4 regions of the Aneurinibacillus thermoaerophilus genome follow, and region 4 is predicted to be linked to each of the others. Evidence: riboswitches for the same ligand, from Rfam matches in the RefSeq annotation. Region 4 holds a riboswitch; each other region holds the start of a gene.
What was found. Region 4 has a riboswitch for cobalamin ahead of K3F53_RS00190 (energy-coupling factor ABC transporter permease). Riboswitches for the same ligand answer to the same signal wherever they lie in the genome.
Positions count from the first base shown of each region.

Region 1 (4,412 bases), 960 kb from region 4:
ACGATGGCGGTGGGTTATGATAATATCGACATTGCCGAAGCGACGAAGCGCGGCATACGTGTTGGACATACGCCGGACGTGCTTACGGAAGCGACGGCGGATTTAGCTTTTGCCTTATTGATGGCTACCGCGCGCCGCTTGGGTGAAGGAATGGCTTGCATTAAAGAAGGGAAATGGAAGAATTGGTCGCCGATGTTTATGGCAGGGCAGGAGGTGTATGGTTCGACCCTTGGCATTATCGGAATGGGCCGCATTGGGGAAGGGGTCGCCCGTCGTGCCAAGGCGTTTGATATGCGTATTTTGTACCACAACCGGACACGGCGCCTGGAAGCAGAAGAAAAGCTCGGCGCCGTATATTGTTCGCTGGAGGAATTGCTGGATAAATCCGACCATGTGGTATTGCTAACGCCAGCCACAAAAGAAACGTACTATATGATGGGGGCAGCACAGTTTGCTCGCATGAAACGGACGGCTACATTTATTAACGTATCCCGCGGCACGAACGTGGACGAGGACGCGCTTTATCGGGCGCTGGTTAATAAAGAAATTTGGGCAGCAGGGCTTGATGTGTTTGAAAAAGAACCAATTCCTCCTTCGCATCCCTTACTTTCGCTCGATAATGTCGTAGCATTGCCTCATATTGGAAGTGCAACTGTACAGACACGTCTCCGCATGGCGATGGTAGCGGCGGAAAATGTGCTTCTAGGCGTAAAAGGCGAACGGTTAAGATATACGGCGAATCCCGATGTCTATGCATCATTATTATAAAGAAAAGATTCTGGATGGTGAAATATATGGCATACAAACTAGCTGCAATTGACATCGACGGAACGCTACTTACAGACGACTACCGGATTACAGAAAAAAACAAAAAGGCGTTGCGAGCAGCGGAAGAGGAAGGAGTACAAATTGTGCTTTGTTCCGGGCGCGCGCCTGTCAGCGTGCTTCCGATTCTTGAAGAAATCGGCATTCACGGTTATTTTATTTGTCATAACGGCGCGGTTACTACACACTCCAAAACGAAAGAAATTCTGCAGGAAAACGGTTTTTCTATGCAATCATTGAGAGGTGTGGTGGAGTACTGTCGCAGGGAAAATATTCACATGGACTTTTGCACCGCATTTGATATGTATACGGAAAGCATGGAGCGCGAAGACGTGCAACGGATGTACGCAAAATACCTCGCACAGCCAAAACTCATTCAGGATATGTTAACCGTGGAGGATAAGCTGGTTAAATTCACTTTATTTGGCACCGATGAACAGCTTAACAAAGCGTACGATGAATTTGCTGCGATGAATTTGCCGGTGCGGACGCTCCGCAGTGGTCCGTCTTATATCGATATTATTGATAAAGCGACTTCCAAAGGCGCGGCGCTAAGTAACCTTGCCGAATATTTAAATATTTCGCTGGCCGATACGATCGCTATCGGTAATTATTATAACGACCTTGATATGATTACTATGGCGGGAATCGGAGTAGCTGTGGCTAACGCACCGGAGGACGTAAAAGAAAAAGCCGACCTGATCGTCGCCTCTAATAATGAAAGCGGCGTGGCGGAAGCCTTGCAGCGTCTTGTGTTCGGGATGAAAAACTGCGTATAAAGACTTCCTTCGTATCGTTTCGCTGTTCATGTTGAGAAAATATGCATTCTATACAAATTTTTTCTTGAAATGTTAAAATATTATAGACAAAAAAGCGTCGAGACAGTATCATAAGAATAAAAATTGAATAAAGAGCGGGGAAAGGTGCAAATTGCCTGTGTGCTTTTTGCTTAAAAGGGAAGAACGGTGCAAATCCGACGCGGTCCCGCCACTGTAAATGGGGAGTGACTCCAGCAATATACGCCACTGTTTCTGTGATGAAATGGGAAGGTATGGAGAAGCGATGATCCATGAGCCAGGAGACCTGCCTTTCTCTAAGATGTTTCTGATTCTTCGGGGGGTGAGAATAAAGAAACGACAACAGTGTACAATACAGCTGGGCTTTTGTATGCTTTTTTTCTTGTATTGTTCCATTGTTTGTTATTGCAACATTTCATTGTATGTGAGGCCACCCTTGTATAAGGGTGGCTTTGTTTGTTATTGTGCATTGACATTTCTTTAAGAGCGAAGGGGGTAATGAGAAAATGGGTTTCAGAAATACATGGAAAAAGTATTTTGCTTTATTCACGATCTTCTTTCTTTTTATTTCTACAGTGTTAGGGTTTTCTTGGTTTCAACCGAAGCCGGCTTATGCTTCTATTGTACCAAAAATAAGAGGAGATTTGGGGAGCGATACTACAGTAACTCCTGATACAGTAACCGTACAAGAGCAGTCTACTGGCCATTCTGTTGGCATTGAAGAGGCGATTCAGACAGCGAGTCAGTATGCCCTGAGCCATAATCAACTATCTGAATGGGAAGCAATCGGGCTTGCGCGCGCTGGACAAGCGGTTCCGGCAAGCTATCTCGAAAGCATAGAACGGGAGGTCGCGGCCGCAAAAGGACAGTACCGTAAAGTAACCGACTATGAACGAATTGCTTTAGCGGTCAAAGCGGTAGGCGGTGATCCGACCGCAATCGCCGGCTATAACTTCATCGAAAAAATTTACAACAATTCTCGCATGACAAACCAAGGGCTCAACGGACCGATTTTTGCTTTAATCGCCCTTGACTGCGGAGATTACAAAACGCCTGAAGATGCGCAATGGAATCGCGAGAAGCTTATTGCTTACATTGTGCAACATCAATATGCGGACGGAAGTTGGCCGCTTTCGCCCGGAGCCGAAAGCAATCTCGATATAACGGCGATGGCGCTGACCTCTCTTGCGCCATACAAAAACCGTCCTGAAGTGCAAACGGTTGTTGATAAGGCGGTTGCTTATTTATCGGCTCAACAAAATGAAACGGGCGGATACACATTTCGTTTTTTGGGGGACGTAACGGAGCCGAGCGAGACTACAGCCCAGGTGATTATCGCTTTAACCGCGAATGGCATAGACCCGACTTCAGCCGCTTTCACAAAATCAGGAAAAAATTTGTTGCATCATTTACTTTCATACCGGCAGTCGGACGGAGGCTTTGTCCATGTAGCGGGCGGAAAAACGGATAGGATGGCTACGGAACAAGCGTTGCAGGCGCTGGTAGCATATGATTTATTTACGAAGGGGAAATCTCCGCTTTATCGCTTCGCGGCTCAGCCTTCACCACCAACATCGGAAAAACCTCCAACGGAACCAGGGTCGCCGCTTCCCGATGGATCAACACCGCCTGAAGGAGGAACGCCCCCGAATACACCTGTTCCTGTAAAAAAAACAATTACGCTATCCGTAATCGGGGATAGTCAGCGCGGCGTCATTTTGCCTGCTCAGTCGGTAGAGCTGAAGGAGGGGGACACAGCCTATACCGTTCTCCGGCGTATGTTAGGCAATAAAGTAGAATCTCGCGGTTCCGGGGCGACGCTGTACGTAGAAGCCATTGATGGGCTGGGGGAGTTTGATCGCGGTCCGCAGAGCGGTTGGATGTATTCGGTTAACGGCTGGTTTCCCAATTACAGTGCAGGCATTTATATGTTAGAAGATGGGGATGTTGTAGCCTGGCGCTATACGCTTGATCTCGGCAAGGATTTAGGTGCGTATTTTCTTGCGGATACGTACAAAGATGGAACATTTTCCATTCCGGCGCATGTTGAAAATGAACTTAACCGTATTGGTCTTACGCCGAATAATACACAGCCGATAAGCAAAGTGGCCACAACGACGGTTGTGCTAAATGCTGCCGAAAGAATGGATGCCAGGCAAGCGGAGCAGATAAAGCAATCGTTGGCTAATCATACGGTATCGTTACAACAGTCCGTTTCAGCCGCTGTCGAAAGCGTAATTAAAGATAATATGGATGAAGTACAACTCATCGTTCCAGCGCAAGCTTTATCCAAAACAACTTCGCTCACGATTACCGAACAGATGGTTCAACGTCCGGAGCTTGTCTCTGGGATATATGATTTCGGGCCGGATGGTACGAAGTTTAACAAATCGATATACATTATGATAAAAATTCCTATCGAAACGGAGCAATTACACGCTCTTGTATTGGCATGGCTGGACGAGCAGAAAAATGAGTGGATTCCGATCCCCGCAGTATTGGATGCGAAAACAGGTATTATTATCGGAAAAGTGGATCATTTCACAAAATTTGCGGTGATCGATCGCAGCAAAGTAGAGAAGACAGCACAGTCCATTCCATCGTTGGATGTGGAGATTGAATCTCTTTGTAAACGAATTCTCGCAAACGCAAGCGATGGTAATCTTACTGAATGGGGAGCGTTCGCGCTGGCCCGCGCTGGCCGCAAGCTCCCTCCGGGCTATCTTGCCTCCATCGAAAAAATGCTTAGAGAGAAAAATGGACAATTTCGCAAAGTAACCGATTATGAGC
Region 1 is NZ_CP080764.1:991,472-995,883, forward strand. Features, by position in the region: gene K3F53_RS05370 (2-hydroxyacid dehydrogenase) at 1-768, shown strand, start outside; gene K3F53_RS05375 (Cof-type HAD-IIB family hydrolase) at 795-1,604, shown strand; cobalamin riboswitch at 1,730-1,930, shown strand; gene K3F53_RS05380 (S-layer homology domain-containing protein) at 2,129-4,412, shown strand, end outside.
Region 1: linked by a shared signal. The riboswitch ahead of K3F53_RS05380 (S-layer homology domain-containing protein) and the one ahead of K3F53_RS00190 (energy-coupling factor ABC transporter permease) in region 4 are both predicted to bind cobalamin.

Region 2 (4,412 bases), 360 kb from region 4:
GAATCTGTAAAGTATTGCCCAACATCGGTCACAAAATTGGTCTGCATGCTATCCAAAACAGCAAGAAGCCCGATAATTTTCTTAAAAGCGTCCTGCTCGATCGGTGTCAATTCCGAAAACTGCTGCTTGTCCTTGTTCATCGGAATCTCGGACGGAATCCAGTGGTTGGAAATTAACACCTTGTACAGCTTATACATGGCCGGGTGTCGGATATCGTCCCAGTTTAATACCCCAGAACACTTGCCATTAATGATTTTGTTTGACTTGTTTGGAGCGTTTGTCTCAAAAACTTTCTGTTGCTGCAGCATTTCCGTTCCCCTTTCTGCTATTATGTGCAGGCTTCGCACTGATGAATCTCAATCGCACGGCTGCGGATGTAGTAGGTTGTCTTCAATCCCTGTTTCCAGGCCTCCATATGCAACCGTAGTAAATCCCTGGCATGGATGTCAGGACGGACATATAAATTGATACTTTGTCCCTGATCGAGATGACGCTGGCGGGCGGCAGCCTGTTTGATCGACCAGTGCTGATCCAGATGATACGCTCCCTTGTAGTACCACAGTGTGCGAGAAGACAAATCGGGAGCTGGATTGGCAATTTTGTATGTGGTCTTCTCTTCATAAGCGACCGGCTCGAACACTGGATCAACAGAAGCGGTGGAGCCAGCAATCAGCGACGTTGAGCCGGTTGGTGCAATGGCCATCAGATATCCGTTTCGAATGCCGCATACGGCTACTTCTTTCGCGAGTTCTTTCCACTCGGGAGAATCATAACGTCTGCGGACAAAATATTCTCCATTTTCCCACTCGCTGCCTGAAAAGAGCGGATAGGCTCCTTTTTCTTTCGCTAATTCCAGTGAAGCGCGAATGACTAAATAATTGATTCGTTCAAACAACCGATCGTTGAATCTAACCGCCTCTTCACTTTCCCATCTGATTTTATTGACGGCGAGCAGATGATGTAATCCAAAAGCTCCAAGCCCAATGCCTCGATACTTTTTGTTAGTATAGTGGGCCTGTAGAACATCAATCTGATTTACGTCAATCACGTTGTCCAGCATGCGCACCTGAATGGGAATTAATCGTTCCAATACGTTTGCGGGTACCGCACGCCCCAGATTAATGCTGGAAAGATTGCAGACAACAAAATCGCCCGGTATTTTCCGAATCACAATCTCTCCGTCCTGTAACACTTCTTCGCACACCGTTGTAGGAGACATGTTCTCTAGAATTTCCGTACACAAATTGCTGGAGTAAATCATTCCCGCATGTTTATTCGGGTTCGCGCGGTTAACAGTATCCCGGTAGAACATAAACGGAGTTCCCGTTTCCAACTGCGAGATCATGATCCGCTTCATGATTTCTATAGCCGGTACCGTCACACGGCTCAAGCTGGCATTACGGACGCACGCTTCGTAACGTTCGCGAAAGCTGCCTTGCCCCGGCTCCTCATCATAGAAATCCTCCAGAGAAAAGCCCATTACATTGCGAACTTCATGCGGATCAAATAAATAAAATTCCTCTCTGTTTTCTACCGCTTCCATGAAAAGATCAGGGATACACACACCCGTGAAGATGTCATGCGCCCGCAAGCGCTCATCACCGTTGTTCATTTTCAAATCTAAAAAAGCCAGGATATCTTTGTGCCATACATCGAGATAAACAGCAACGCTGCCGTTTCTTGTTCCAAGCTGGTCGACGCTTACCGCCGTGTTGTTCAGTTGGCGAATCCAAGGAATAACCCCGCTCGATTTGTTTTCATAGCCGCGAATGGAAGAGCCACGAGCCCGCACTTTTCCCATATATACGCCGATGCCGCCTCCCATTTTGGACAGCCGGGCAATATCGGTGTTGGAATCGTAGATGCCTTGCAACGAGTCATCAACCGTGTCCACAAAGCAGCTGGAAAGCTGGCCCCCCCTTGCTTTTCCCGCATTCGCCATAGTCGGCGTTGCCACCGTCATATACTGATGACTCAGTGCCCAGTAGGCTTCTTTCACCAGCGCCAATCTTTTTTCTCTGGGTTCTTGCATCATGAGGTGCATAGCAATGATCATAAATCGCTCCTGGGGCAGTTCAAACAGGTTGCCGGTGTAATCCCTGGCCAAATACCGCTCGGCAAGAGTAACAATCCCCAAATAAGTAAATAGCTTGTCCTTTTCGGGATCGATCTCTTGTTCCAGTTCCATAATGTCTTGTAAGCGGTAGGCCGTTAGCATCTCCTTTTGATAAATGCCCTTTTCCACTAACTGCTCCAACAGGTCGAGAAAAGAACCATAGGGACGAGAAAGTCTGAATGGGTATGCACGGCTTCGGGCCACTTCGTGATACAGCGCAATGATATATGCTCTAGCTGCAACATAGGTCCATTCCGGCTCCTCTTTAGAGATCAGCTCCGCGGCTGACATGGAAACGATTTTCGCCAGTTCTTGTTCCGTTAGTTCTTTGTGTTTCCCTTTCGCGAACGTACCCCGAATAAGCGCATCCGCATCTAATTGGGGAAAATCACTCAAGATATCGCTGATGAGTGAAGGAACCTGTTTATCCATATCAAAAACAAATGTTTGCAATTCTTCCATCTCCTTTGCGGTAATAAAAAAAGCATCCTCTCCCGTTGGGTATAAGGATGCTTGTAATAGGCAATGAAAAAAGGCATACCTGTGCCTAAGCTTAACGCGCCTAAGAAAGGGCAAACGCCCTCATGACTGATTACACCTCCCCATCCTCGTGGTTCCAACGGTGCTTTCTTTATGGCAGGTCTCCTGGCTTACGGATCATCGCTTCTCTATACCTTCCCATTTCAGTCTTATGAAACAGTGGTGAATCCAAGAGTTGCTCCCCGTTCACAGTGGCGGGACCGCGCCGGACTTTCACCGGTCTTCCCTTTTAAGTGTTTACCTGATCTCTTAGTAAGATAAAAAATCATGCAAACACACCATAAAGCTTACCTATATTTAGTTTTATAAGGAGATTATAACATAATATATTGTGGTTAATAAAGGAACCTTTTGGGCATTTCAGAAGAAAGCAGAACATTCCTTAACTTAAAGCGGCTCCCGGCAAAAACCAGGAGCCTTCCTTCATACAAAACGACTTCGCTTTTTTCTTTTCCACAAGTAATAAATGACAAGCACCGCGCACGCGGCCAAAACAAACGCGTCCCCGTAATGTAAATACGTTTTAATCTCCGCCCAATTCTCACCTAGAATCCAGCCTACATAGGCAAGGGCCGTACACCACATCGTCGTGCCAAGAAAACTATAGACAATAAAACGCAAAAATGGCGCACGTGCCATTCCCATAGGCAAGGAGATAAACGTACGGATAGCCGGAAGCAAGCGAGTAAAGAACCCAACACTATCTCCATGCCGGGCCAACCAGCGCTGCGCACGTCGTACTTCATGCAGCGGGAAGATGAACCTAAGCGGCCCCTCCAACAAATGTCCATAACGATGCCCGATGATATATGCGACAACGCAACCGATCGTGCCTCCAAAGCTTCCCGCCGCAATCGCAAAAACCAGGTCCATCTTGCCTTGAGAAGCCAAAAAACCGGCGAACGGCATAATTAGCTCGCTCGGAATCGGAATACAGGCGCTTTCTAGAAGCATGCCGAGAAACACACCCATATACCCCAGATAGTCGATAATGGCGGTAATCCAGGATCCAATCGTTTCAAGCATTTTTCCCATAAGTCCGTCCCCCTTTATCAACTATCCTATACACAAAATCAGTTTATAGAACCCTTGACCTCTTTGTTTACCTCAGCTTGGCCATCCACCGGATTTTCCAGAAGTTCACGAATGTATTCTTTTGTCCGCTCTGCACGTGGATCGATTACCTGTGCCCCACCAATCGTTTTTTCCCGCAAAATCGTAGAAGGCGGAATTTGTTCCGTCTGTAGATTCTCCAGATCGATTTTATAGGCCAGGTTTGCCAGACGCAACATATCGGTGGAACCCATATTAGTCGTTACATAAGGAGAAATAGCCTCCAGCACACGCGGCACTTTCCAGATACTCGTTCCACTTTTCGCCTTTTCAGCCAAAGCTTTCAAGAATTTACGCTGCCGCTCTGTCCGGCTGAAGTCGCCCATTTTGTCGTGGCGGAAACGCACATATTGCAGCGCTTTACGACCATCCAGGTGCTGATAGCCTTTTTTCAGCAGAATATCATAGTACCCATTATTTTCATACAAATAGTATTCCATGTCTTTTTCAACATACAAATCAACGCCGCCAAGCGCATCCACTACTTTTTCAAACCCTTTAAAATCGGTCACTACATAATATTGAATCGGAAGCCCGGTTAAATTCTCCACCGTCTCAGCCATCAATTCCGGGCCGCCAAGTTCATATGCAGCATTAATCCGGTTTTTTCTATGACCCGGAATTTCTACCCATGAATCGCGCA
Region 2 is NZ_CP080764.1:394,356-398,767, reverse strand. Features, by position in the region: gene K3F53_RS02260 (ribonucleotide-diphosphate reductase subunit beta) at 1-305, opposite strand, end outside; gene K3F53_RS02255 (ribonucleoside-diphosphate reductase subunit alpha) at 329-2,548, opposite strand; cobalamin riboswitch at 2,735-2,954, opposite strand; gene K3F53_RS02250 (DedA family protein) at 3,080-3,691, opposite strand; gene K3F53_RS02245 (LCP family protein) at 3,730-4,412, opposite strand, start outside.
Region 2: linked by a shared signal. The riboswitch ahead of K3F53_RS02255 (ribonucleoside-diphosphate reductase subunit alpha) and the one ahead of K3F53_RS00190 (energy-coupling factor ABC transporter permease) in region 4 are both predicted to bind cobalamin.

Region 3 (4,412 bases), 610 kb from region 4:
ACATATGGCGCGGGCGCGTGCTGAGTTCCATGTGGGCAACCTGTACATTAACCGTAAATGCACAGGCGCGATCGTTGGCGTGCATCCGTTCGGTGGCTTCAATATGTCCGGTACGGATTCCAAGGCGGGCGGCCCGGACTACCTGTTGCAGTTCACGCAGCCGAAGCTTATTTCTGAAGTATTGTAATTTTTATTATAGAGGGGAGAATAACCATGAACGGTGCGACTTCTATGAGCAAAACACAAAGCATTATCGAAAAAACCGAGAAATACGGTGCTAATAACTATCATCCGCTACCGATCGTTATTTCTAAAGCGGAAGGCGTATGGGTAGAAGATCCGGAAGGCAACAAATATATGGATATGTTGAGCGCTTATTCGGCGCTCAACCAAGGCCATCGTCATCCGAAAATTATTCAGGCGCTCAAGGAACAGGCGGATAAAGTTACGCTTACTTCCCGTGCATTTCATAATGACAAACTGGGCGAGTTCTACGAAAAGCTTTCCAAGCTGACCGGAAAAGACATGATTCTGCCGATGAATACAGGCGCGGAAGCGGTAGAAACAGCAATTAAAGCAGTGCGCCGCTGGGCATACGATGTAAAGAAAATCCCGGAAAACAAGGCGGAAATTATTGTATGTGAAGGCAACTTCCATGGTCGTACGACGACCATTACGTCTTTCTCTTCCGATGAAAGCTATAAGCGTGGATTCGGGCCGTTTACGCCAGGCTTCAAAATCATTCCGTACGGTGACATCGAGGCATTAAAACAAGCGATTACGCCTAATACGGCCGCATTCCTTACGGAGCCGATTCAAGGCGAAGCGGGTATCGTGATGCCGCCAGAAGGTTTCCTAAAGCAAGCACGTGAAATTTGTAAGCAAAATAACGTACTTTTTGTAGCAGACGAAATTCAAACCGGATTTGGTCGTACAGGTAAACTGTTCGCTTGCGAATGGGAAGATGTAAAGCCGGACATGTATATTATGGGGAAAGCGCTTGGCGGCGGTGTGTTCCCGATTTCTGCTGTGGCTGCGGATAAAGAAATTCTCGGCGTCTTCGAACCGGGTTCTCACGGCTCCACGTTTGGCGGAAATCCGCTGGGCTGCGCCGTGGCCATCGCAGCGCTTGAAGTATTGGAAGAAGAAAACCTTGTGCAGCGTTCGCTGGAAATGGGCGAATACTTTAAAGAGAAATTATTGCAAATTGAAAATCCAATCATCAAAGAAGTACGCGGCCGTGGTCTGTTTATTGGCGTAGAGCTGACAGAGAAAGCCCGTCCATATTGCGAAGCGTTGAAAGATCTTGGTCTGCTGTGTAAAGAAACGCATGAAACAACGATTCGCTTTGCGCCTCCGCTCATTATTTCTAAAGAGGATTTGGATTGGGCAATCGCGAGAATCTATCAAGTATTGAAAAAATAAACAAACCGGTGTATGCTGTTTGTAAATGTGTATAGGACGCAATAGGTGCCCCATTTTCGGGGAGAATAGGGAAGAAAACACGCGGGCCCGCCACTGTAGCCGGGGAGCCGCTGACAGTCACTGGGCGATTCGTCTGGGAAGGCTGTTGGCACATGGTATTGATCCGGGAGCCAGGAGACCTGCCTATTGCAGCGGACTACTCGAGGAACAGGTAGCATTGAACCGGATGTGGCAAGTCCAGGTCTTCTTTGACCTGGGCTTTTTTATTCATCATGGTGACCAGCGCTTTGTTTTCCTGCGTCCTTACCATTTTCTTGAAACGGTAGAGAAAAGGATGGGGATGAGAAGGTGAAACAAACAACCAAGATTACGCTCGCGGACATATTGAGTCGTATCGTCCAGCCGGATGAAAAGATGATGGGAGCGGTGCAAAAAAAAGTGGATAACTTAACCAAACCGCCAGGAAGTTTGGGAGTCTTGGAGGAAATGGTGATCCGCTTGGCTGGCATTCAACGGACAGAAGCGCCGACGTTGCGTAAAAAAGCGGTGGTAGTCATGTGCGGCGATCATGGTGTGGTCGAAGAAGGAGTGAGCGCGTTTCCGCCGGAGGTAACCGGATTGATGATGGATAACTTTGCGCGGGGAGGTGCTGCGATTAATGTGTTCTCGCGCCGGATGGGAGCGGAGGTGATCGTCGTCGATGTTGGAAGCAAGGCGAAAACATCTCCGGGCGTGAGAGCAGAAAAAGTAAGGGCAGGCACGAACAACATGGCGCAGGGGGCAGCAATGAGCCGGGAGGAAGCCGTAGCCGCCATTGAAGTCGGCATCCGGATCGCTGTGGAACTGGCCAGAGAGGGGTATCAGGCGGTGGCCTTAGGCGATATGGGAATCGGAAATACAACCCCGAGCACTGCTTTGACAGCTGCCGTAACCGGCCGTTCTGTAACTGAGCTGACAGGCAAAGGGACAGGCATTGATGAAGAGAAGCGGAAGGTCAAGGAGGCTATTATTGAGCGGGCACTTCATATAAATGGAATTGAAAAGAATTGGCGTGCCAAACTGGAGCCGATTGATGTGCTGGCGCGGGTCGGCGGGCTGGAAATTGCCGGATTGGTGGGATTGACTTTAGGGGCTGCAGCCAATCGAATGGCTGTTCTTGTCGATGGGGTGATCGCGGGCGCAGCCGCACTGATTGCGTATGAAATATGCCCGGCTGTGCTCCCGTATCTATTCGCATCGCATCTATCAGAAGAACCAGCCCATCGGGCGGCGCTTGAATATTTGGAACTGACTCCAGCGTTATATTTGCGCATGCGTTTAGGCGAAGGCTCAGGTGCAGTGCTTTTGTTCCCATTGCTGGAAGCATCGCTTGCTATGTTGAATGAAATGGCAACGTTTGCTGATTTAGGCTTATAAGAATCAACAACCCCCGCTGTCCTCCACAGCGGGGGTTTTATCCAGGAGAATGAACGTATCAGTAAGTCGGACGATTGACTTTTATGCTGGAAGCTTTATACTACCTAGGCAGAATCCCTCGCCTTCAATAGCGGGGGTAAAAGCAAAGGTGAAGGAGAGAACATATGAAAACAAACAGAAGAAATGTAACAATCGCAATGTTGGTTGCAACATTTCTGGCCGCTATTGAAGTGACGATCGTCAGTACTGCGATACCTAGAATCGTAAGTGATTTAGGGGGGATTACGCTTACGAGTTGGGTGTTTGCGGTATATTTGCTGACAACGTCCGTTACAACTCCGATTTACGGCAAGCTGGCAGATTTATTCGGGCGCAAAGTTATTTTTACGATTGGTACCGCCTTCTTTTTACTTGGTTCGATGCTATGTGGATTGGCGCAGTCGATGGAGCAACTGATTTTATTCCGCGCTATTCAGGGGATTGGAGCCGGGGCGGTACTGCCGGTGACGTTCACGATTATCGGTGATATTTATTCATTTGAAGAGCGAGCCAAAATTCAGGGATGGTTTAGCTCAATTTGGGGAATTTCCGGCATTGTTGGGCCGCTGGTGGGCGGATTTTTCGTTGATGTTTTATCGTGGCACTGGATTTTCTTTATTAATGTGCCGTTTGGCATTGTGGCTGTTATTATGTTGTGGCTATATTTGCATGAATCGTTCGAGAAAAAGAAACAACATATCGACTATGCGGGCGCAGTTACGTTTACCATCGGGATGTCAGCGTTGTTGTACGCATTCTTGACCGGCGGGCAGCAGTATGCCTGGACGTCTTCGGTTATTTTTGTTCTATTTATGACCGCGGCCTTGTTCCTGGCTGTATTCGTGTGGATTGAGATCAGGTCGCCGGAACCGATGCTGCCGCTGCAACTGTTGACCATCCGCAGTATTTCCGTTTCCAATCTGGTCTCTTTCATTATTAGCGCCGTGTTGATTGCGATAAACGCCTATTTACCGATGTGGATTCAAGGTGTATATGGAGAAGGAGCAACCAGTTCAGGATTGGCATTAACTCCGATGTCCATCGGTTGGCCGCTGGGTGCGATCTTGAGCGGACGTTTGATGCTTCGTATCGGTACACGCAATACGTCATTGCTGGGACTTGCCATCCTTATCTTTGCTTCGCTCTGGCTTGCGTCCGTCGGGATGGATACGTCACAGTTTGCGCTTATCGCGATTATGTTTTTTGCAGGACTTGGATTTGGCCTTTCGGTTACCGTGTTTACCGTTGTTGTTCAATCTTCAGTGAATTGGAGTTTACGTGGTGCGGCCACTGCCTCCAATTCGTTCGTCCGCACGCTCGGACAAACGTTTGGCATCGCGGTGTTCGGCACATTGTTTAATGCGGCGCTGGATCGCTATACGAAAGGGCACGGGTTAGCGGCCGGGACGGATATGAACCAATTGTTTAATCCGGAAGCAGTGCAGATGATTCCGGCGCAGATGCTTGACATCATGCGGGAAGGGTTGGCGTATGGGCTGCACCATGTGTTTGTTGTGTTGTGTGTATTAGCG
Region 3 is NZ_CP080764.1:3,089,384-3,093,795, reverse strand. Features, by position in the region: gene pruA (L-glutamate gamma-semialdehyde dehydrogenase) at 1-187, shown strand, start outside; gene K3F53_RS16005 (ornithine--oxo-acid transaminase) at 232-1,425, shown strand; cobalamin riboswitch at 1,452-1,626, shown strand; gene cobT (nicotinate-nucleotide--dimethylbenzimidazole phosphoribosyltransferase) at 1,774-2,841, shown strand; gene K3F53_RS15995 (MDR family MFS transporter) at 3,006-4,412, shown strand, end outside.
Region 3: linked by a shared signal. The riboswitch ahead of cobT (nicotinate-nucleotide--dimethylbenzimidazole phosphoribosyltransferase) and the one ahead of K3F53_RS00190 (energy-coupling factor ABC transporter permease) in region 4 are both predicted to bind cobalamin.

Region 4 (4,412 bases):
TATCCCCTTACCCGAAGACCTTCAGAAGCTTATCGATACAGGCAAACGGGAAGTACATACAGAAAACGGTCAGCTTGTCCTAAAGAATTCGAAACCTGACTACGTATTCACATGGATGCCAGAACAAAAATAACTCGGTGTAGACGGGTCTTATTTTTAATCATATGGTCTGTATTTCTTCCTTAACTCTTCAAGCTCTTACTTTTTTTTCTCTACATCGATTTTTAGGAACAGACTATCCCGTTGCAGTTTTTTGATGGGGATAAGTTTGCCGTTCTTAATTAACTGGCTTAGACGTGCACGACTAATCCCTAGGTATTCAATAGCTTCAGCCGAGCTCAAGACTTCCTTTGCGATAAACTGTTTTAACTCTTTTGTACTGTTAAAGGTATAGTTCATTTTTCAATCCTTTCTTTATATAAGTGTAATACGAAATTCCAGATGACAAGAGCTGATAAGATACATGCCAAAGTAATGGATATCTTATCAAGTGTAGAAGGATTTTTGTAATTAATGGTACTTAGCACATAGACCACTAAAGCAATTATCCATACTTGTGATTTCGAAAATTTCTTAAGCATATTTTTAACTTAGATAGGGAAGGGTCAGTTCCCTTTCTTCGTTTGAAAAATTTCAGGTGTTATTTACGTGAGCGGCGCCTTTTTCTAAGGCGTCTCAGACTAGTGACAAATGCCCAGTACTTCTGCAGCTTTTACCGTAGAAAAACCTTCAAGAATCAGTCGAACGGCCGTCACACGCTGCCGGAAAAAAGCATCAGAAATCGCACGCTCTTCCTTTCGTAATGCTTCATTCGTAAGTTTGTAATCAGTGATTTTTTCATAACATAATCCGCTCCTTATCATTGTGATGATAAGAGCCAGTATTGCCAAATAACCGTTTGTTAACCCCTTAATCGGTAGCTATATATTTGCCAAATGAGACGGCTTCGACCATGGAAATTTGAAAAAGAATTCCCTGCTTTAGAATCAAATAATGTGCAAAATTACCAATGTTGTGTTTGCAAAAAGATAAAATCAAATAAGTTCCATGTTCCGCTTCTTCTTGTTTCTACGATTGATTAAATAACGGATGAATATTTCCGTCTCGTATTAGGAAAAAATGGAATTGGTAAATCGACCCTTTTTCTCATCACAATACGAACGTTGAAAGAGCAAAAAAGATGGATATAGGAGGAATGGAGATGGCTATGTATGATAGGAAGCAACCCTATGTAATACAAGAGAAACCCGGAAAAAAAGCTTATTGTGCTTGTGGTTTGACTGGGAACCCTCCGTATTGTGATGGCTCTCACAAAGGGACAGGAAAACAGCCGTTCATTGTGAATATTGAAGAACCGAAAACAGTCGCGATTTGCGGGTGCGGAAAATCCGGGAATTTACCGTAATGTGATGGTACCCATACCAAACTTTAATCGCCTTAAATAGTTGAATTTCGCCCCTGTCTGCCAAAAGGCAGGGTTTCTTATTTCTTTTGATTCGATCTACATGAAAGTAATAGTAAGCCTGAGTCTTATAAATTAGGTTGGCGCTGTTACTAGTATTCTGATTTCTTTCCTGTACTAAAGTCTATAATTTTTCAAAAAATAAGTGTTTACCAGTAGAATTATTTTCAAATTCATGTTATCATGGGCTCACTTACAACTGTATATGTAAACTTTACGGTGTTCAAAGTTCCACCAGATGCTGGAATGGAGAACTTAAAAGGGAAGTTCGGTGCAAATCCGACGCGGTCCCGCCACTGTGAAGGGAAGAACACTGCTGATATTAAACCCACTATTTCTGCCTGTGAAATGGGAAGGGGGCGGTTGTTCGTCAGACCCGAAGCCAGGAGACCTGCCGTGAAGAGAAACACTGCAAAACCACGAGGATGGTGAGGTGTTCAAAGGGGCATATAACACAGGCACGTAGATTGATTTTGCGCTTTTGTTTACCGAAGCATCTTTTCTGTGGGAAAAGATGCTTTTTTATTTTCATTATTAAAGGATGAGAGCGCAACTTGCTAGATTTTCTTATTGCTGATAGAAATTGCATGTATGAAAGGGAGGAAGAAGTGAATGAAAAGAAAACGTATGCTCTCGTTTGCTGCAGTTGTTGCGGGGTTCGCGCTTTATTTTTCGCTTAACGAACCTAACACTGCTTATGCGATGCACATTATGGAAGGCTTTTTGCCAGTAGGTTGGGCCGTTTTTTGGTGGGTGCTGTTTTTACCTTTTTTCCTGATGGGACTTCGTTCTCTTAAGCGATTAACAAAAGAGCAACCGGAGACGAAATTGCTTCTCGGGTTGGCGGGCGCATTTGCATTCGTTTTGTCAGCGCTGAAAATTCCATCCGTGACAGGAAGCAGTTCTCATCCGACCGGGACGGGATTGGGGGCGGTATTGTTTGGCCCGCTGGCGATGACAGTGTTAGGAAGCTTTGTGCTTTTGTTTCAGGCCGTACTCTTGGCACATGGTGGACTAACCACATTGGGTGCAAATGCGTTTTCCATGGCCGTGGTTGGGCCGTTCGTAGCATATAGTGTGTACCGATTGACTGTTCGTTCAACGGGAAAGCAACGTTTGGCCGTTTTTCTGGCGGCGGCATTAGCCGATATGGCGACTTATGTTGTTACTTCTTTACAGTTGGCGCTGGCATTTCCGGCGGCAAGTGGCGGAGTGCTGGCTTCTTTCGCAAAGTTTGCTGGAATTTTCGCGGTTACTCAGATTCCGCTCGCGATTAGCGAAGGGTTGCTGACGGTGCTGGTATGGAACTGGCTTATGGTGTATAACAGACAAGAATTAAACACGCTGCAATCTATTAAACGGGGAGCGTAATTCTTTATGAAAAATTCGGTTTGGAAAATGAATGTGTTGATTATTTTGGTAGTAGCTGCGTTGATGGTGATTCCGCTTGTCATGATTAAAGATTCGGATTTTGGCGGAGCGGACGGCGCGGCTGAACAGGCGGTGACAGAAATGGCACCAGAATACAAACCGTGGTTCAAGCCGCTTTTTGAACCGCCGGGAAGTGAGACGGAAAGCCTTCTATTCGCGCTTCAGGCGGCCTTTGGCGCCGGTATTATAGGGTATGGCATCGGTTATTATAAGGGTCGGGCTACAAAGCGGGAATGTTCGGATGAAGATTCAGCTTGATACGCTTGCTTATACGAATCGCCTGCGCCATGTATCTCCGATTCAGAAACTGGTAATTGGCATTACTATGCTTTGTTTTGTTATGGTGGCGCACGCGCCTACTCACATAGCAGTTTTTGTATGGATGAGTGTCTGGATTGTGGGCTATGCCGGCATTCCTTGGCGTATTTATTTGCGGCTATTGGGGGCAATTTCTTTATTTCTTGCGCTTAGCTTGCCGCCAATTATGCTGGAAATTACGGCGCGGTCAATAGCGGAGATAACAGAGCAGACGGTATTTATTTATTCTTTCGGAGTTTTTCATGTATATATTGGCGTGGCCGGTATGAAGAAAGCGAGCGCGTTATTGCTTCGTTCGCTTTCTTCCGTTTCTTGTTTGTATTTTATTTTGTTGACGGTTCCATTTACGGAAATTTTAGCCGTGCTGCGGCGGATTGGTGTCCCTTGTATGGTGACAGATTTGTTGCTTGTTATGTATCGGTTTGTTTTCGTGTTTTTAGAAACGGTGGAACAGCTTTGGATTGCCTATAAAGCAAGGGGAGCCCGACATGGATTCTCGCGCAAGATGCGGGATGCCGGCGGATTGGTTGCGCGATTATTTGCCCGGACAGTACAGCGTTATCAGCAGCTTTCGATTGGACTTGCGGCGCGCGGATTTGATGGAGACTTGAGGGTAGTAGCTTCTTCACATGCTTTTGTTTCGAGAAGATACGCGGCCGAGGCGGCAGCAGTTTTTTTGCTGTTGGTTGCGCTTGAATGGTGGACGGGAAGGTGAGAAGAATGGACTGGCTTTTGGAAATCGAGGATGTGTGCTACACATACCCGGGAAGTGAAACTCCTGCTTTGAATGGTCTAACAATGCGGGTGCCCAGAGGCAAGCGCTGCGTACTACTCGGACATAACGGCTGCGGAAAATCGACATTGTTTTTGCATATGAACGGAATTTATGCACCAGAACGCGGGGTCGTGAAGTGGAAAGGGGAAGCATTCTCTTATCGGCGTACGTTTCTCAGCCAAATCAGGCAGAAAGTCGGACTGGTCTTTCAAGATCCGGAACAGCAACTTATCGCCAGCACAGTGGCTGAAGATATTTCATACGGCTTATGCAGCGCAGGTCTTTCGGATGATGAAGCGAAGCGGAAGGTGGAACAGGCGCTCGTTCGTTTCGGCCTGGAACATTTCCGCGAGCGTCCGGTGCATCACTTAAGCCTTGGCCAGAAGAAAAGAGTAGCACTGGCCGGAGTAATGGTACTGGAACCGG
Region 4 is NZ_CP080764.1:34,157-38,568, forward strand. Features, by position in the region: gene K3F53_RS00175 (helix-turn-helix domain-containing protein) at 199-399, opposite strand; gene K3F53_RS00180 (hypothetical protein) at 681-890, opposite strand; gene K3F53_RS00185 (CDGSH iron-sulfur domain-containing protein) at 1,202-1,405, shown strand; cobalamin riboswitch at 1,663-1,875, shown strand; gene K3F53_RS00190 (energy-coupling factor ABC transporter permease) at 2,075-2,833, shown strand; gene K3F53_RS00195 (energy-coupling factor ABC transporter substrate-binding protein) at 2,840-3,151, shown strand; gene cbiQ (cobalt ECF transporter T component CbiQ) at 3,135-3,926, shown strand; gene K3F53_RS00205 (energy-coupling factor ABC transporter ATP-binding protein) at 3,932-4,412, shown strand, end outside.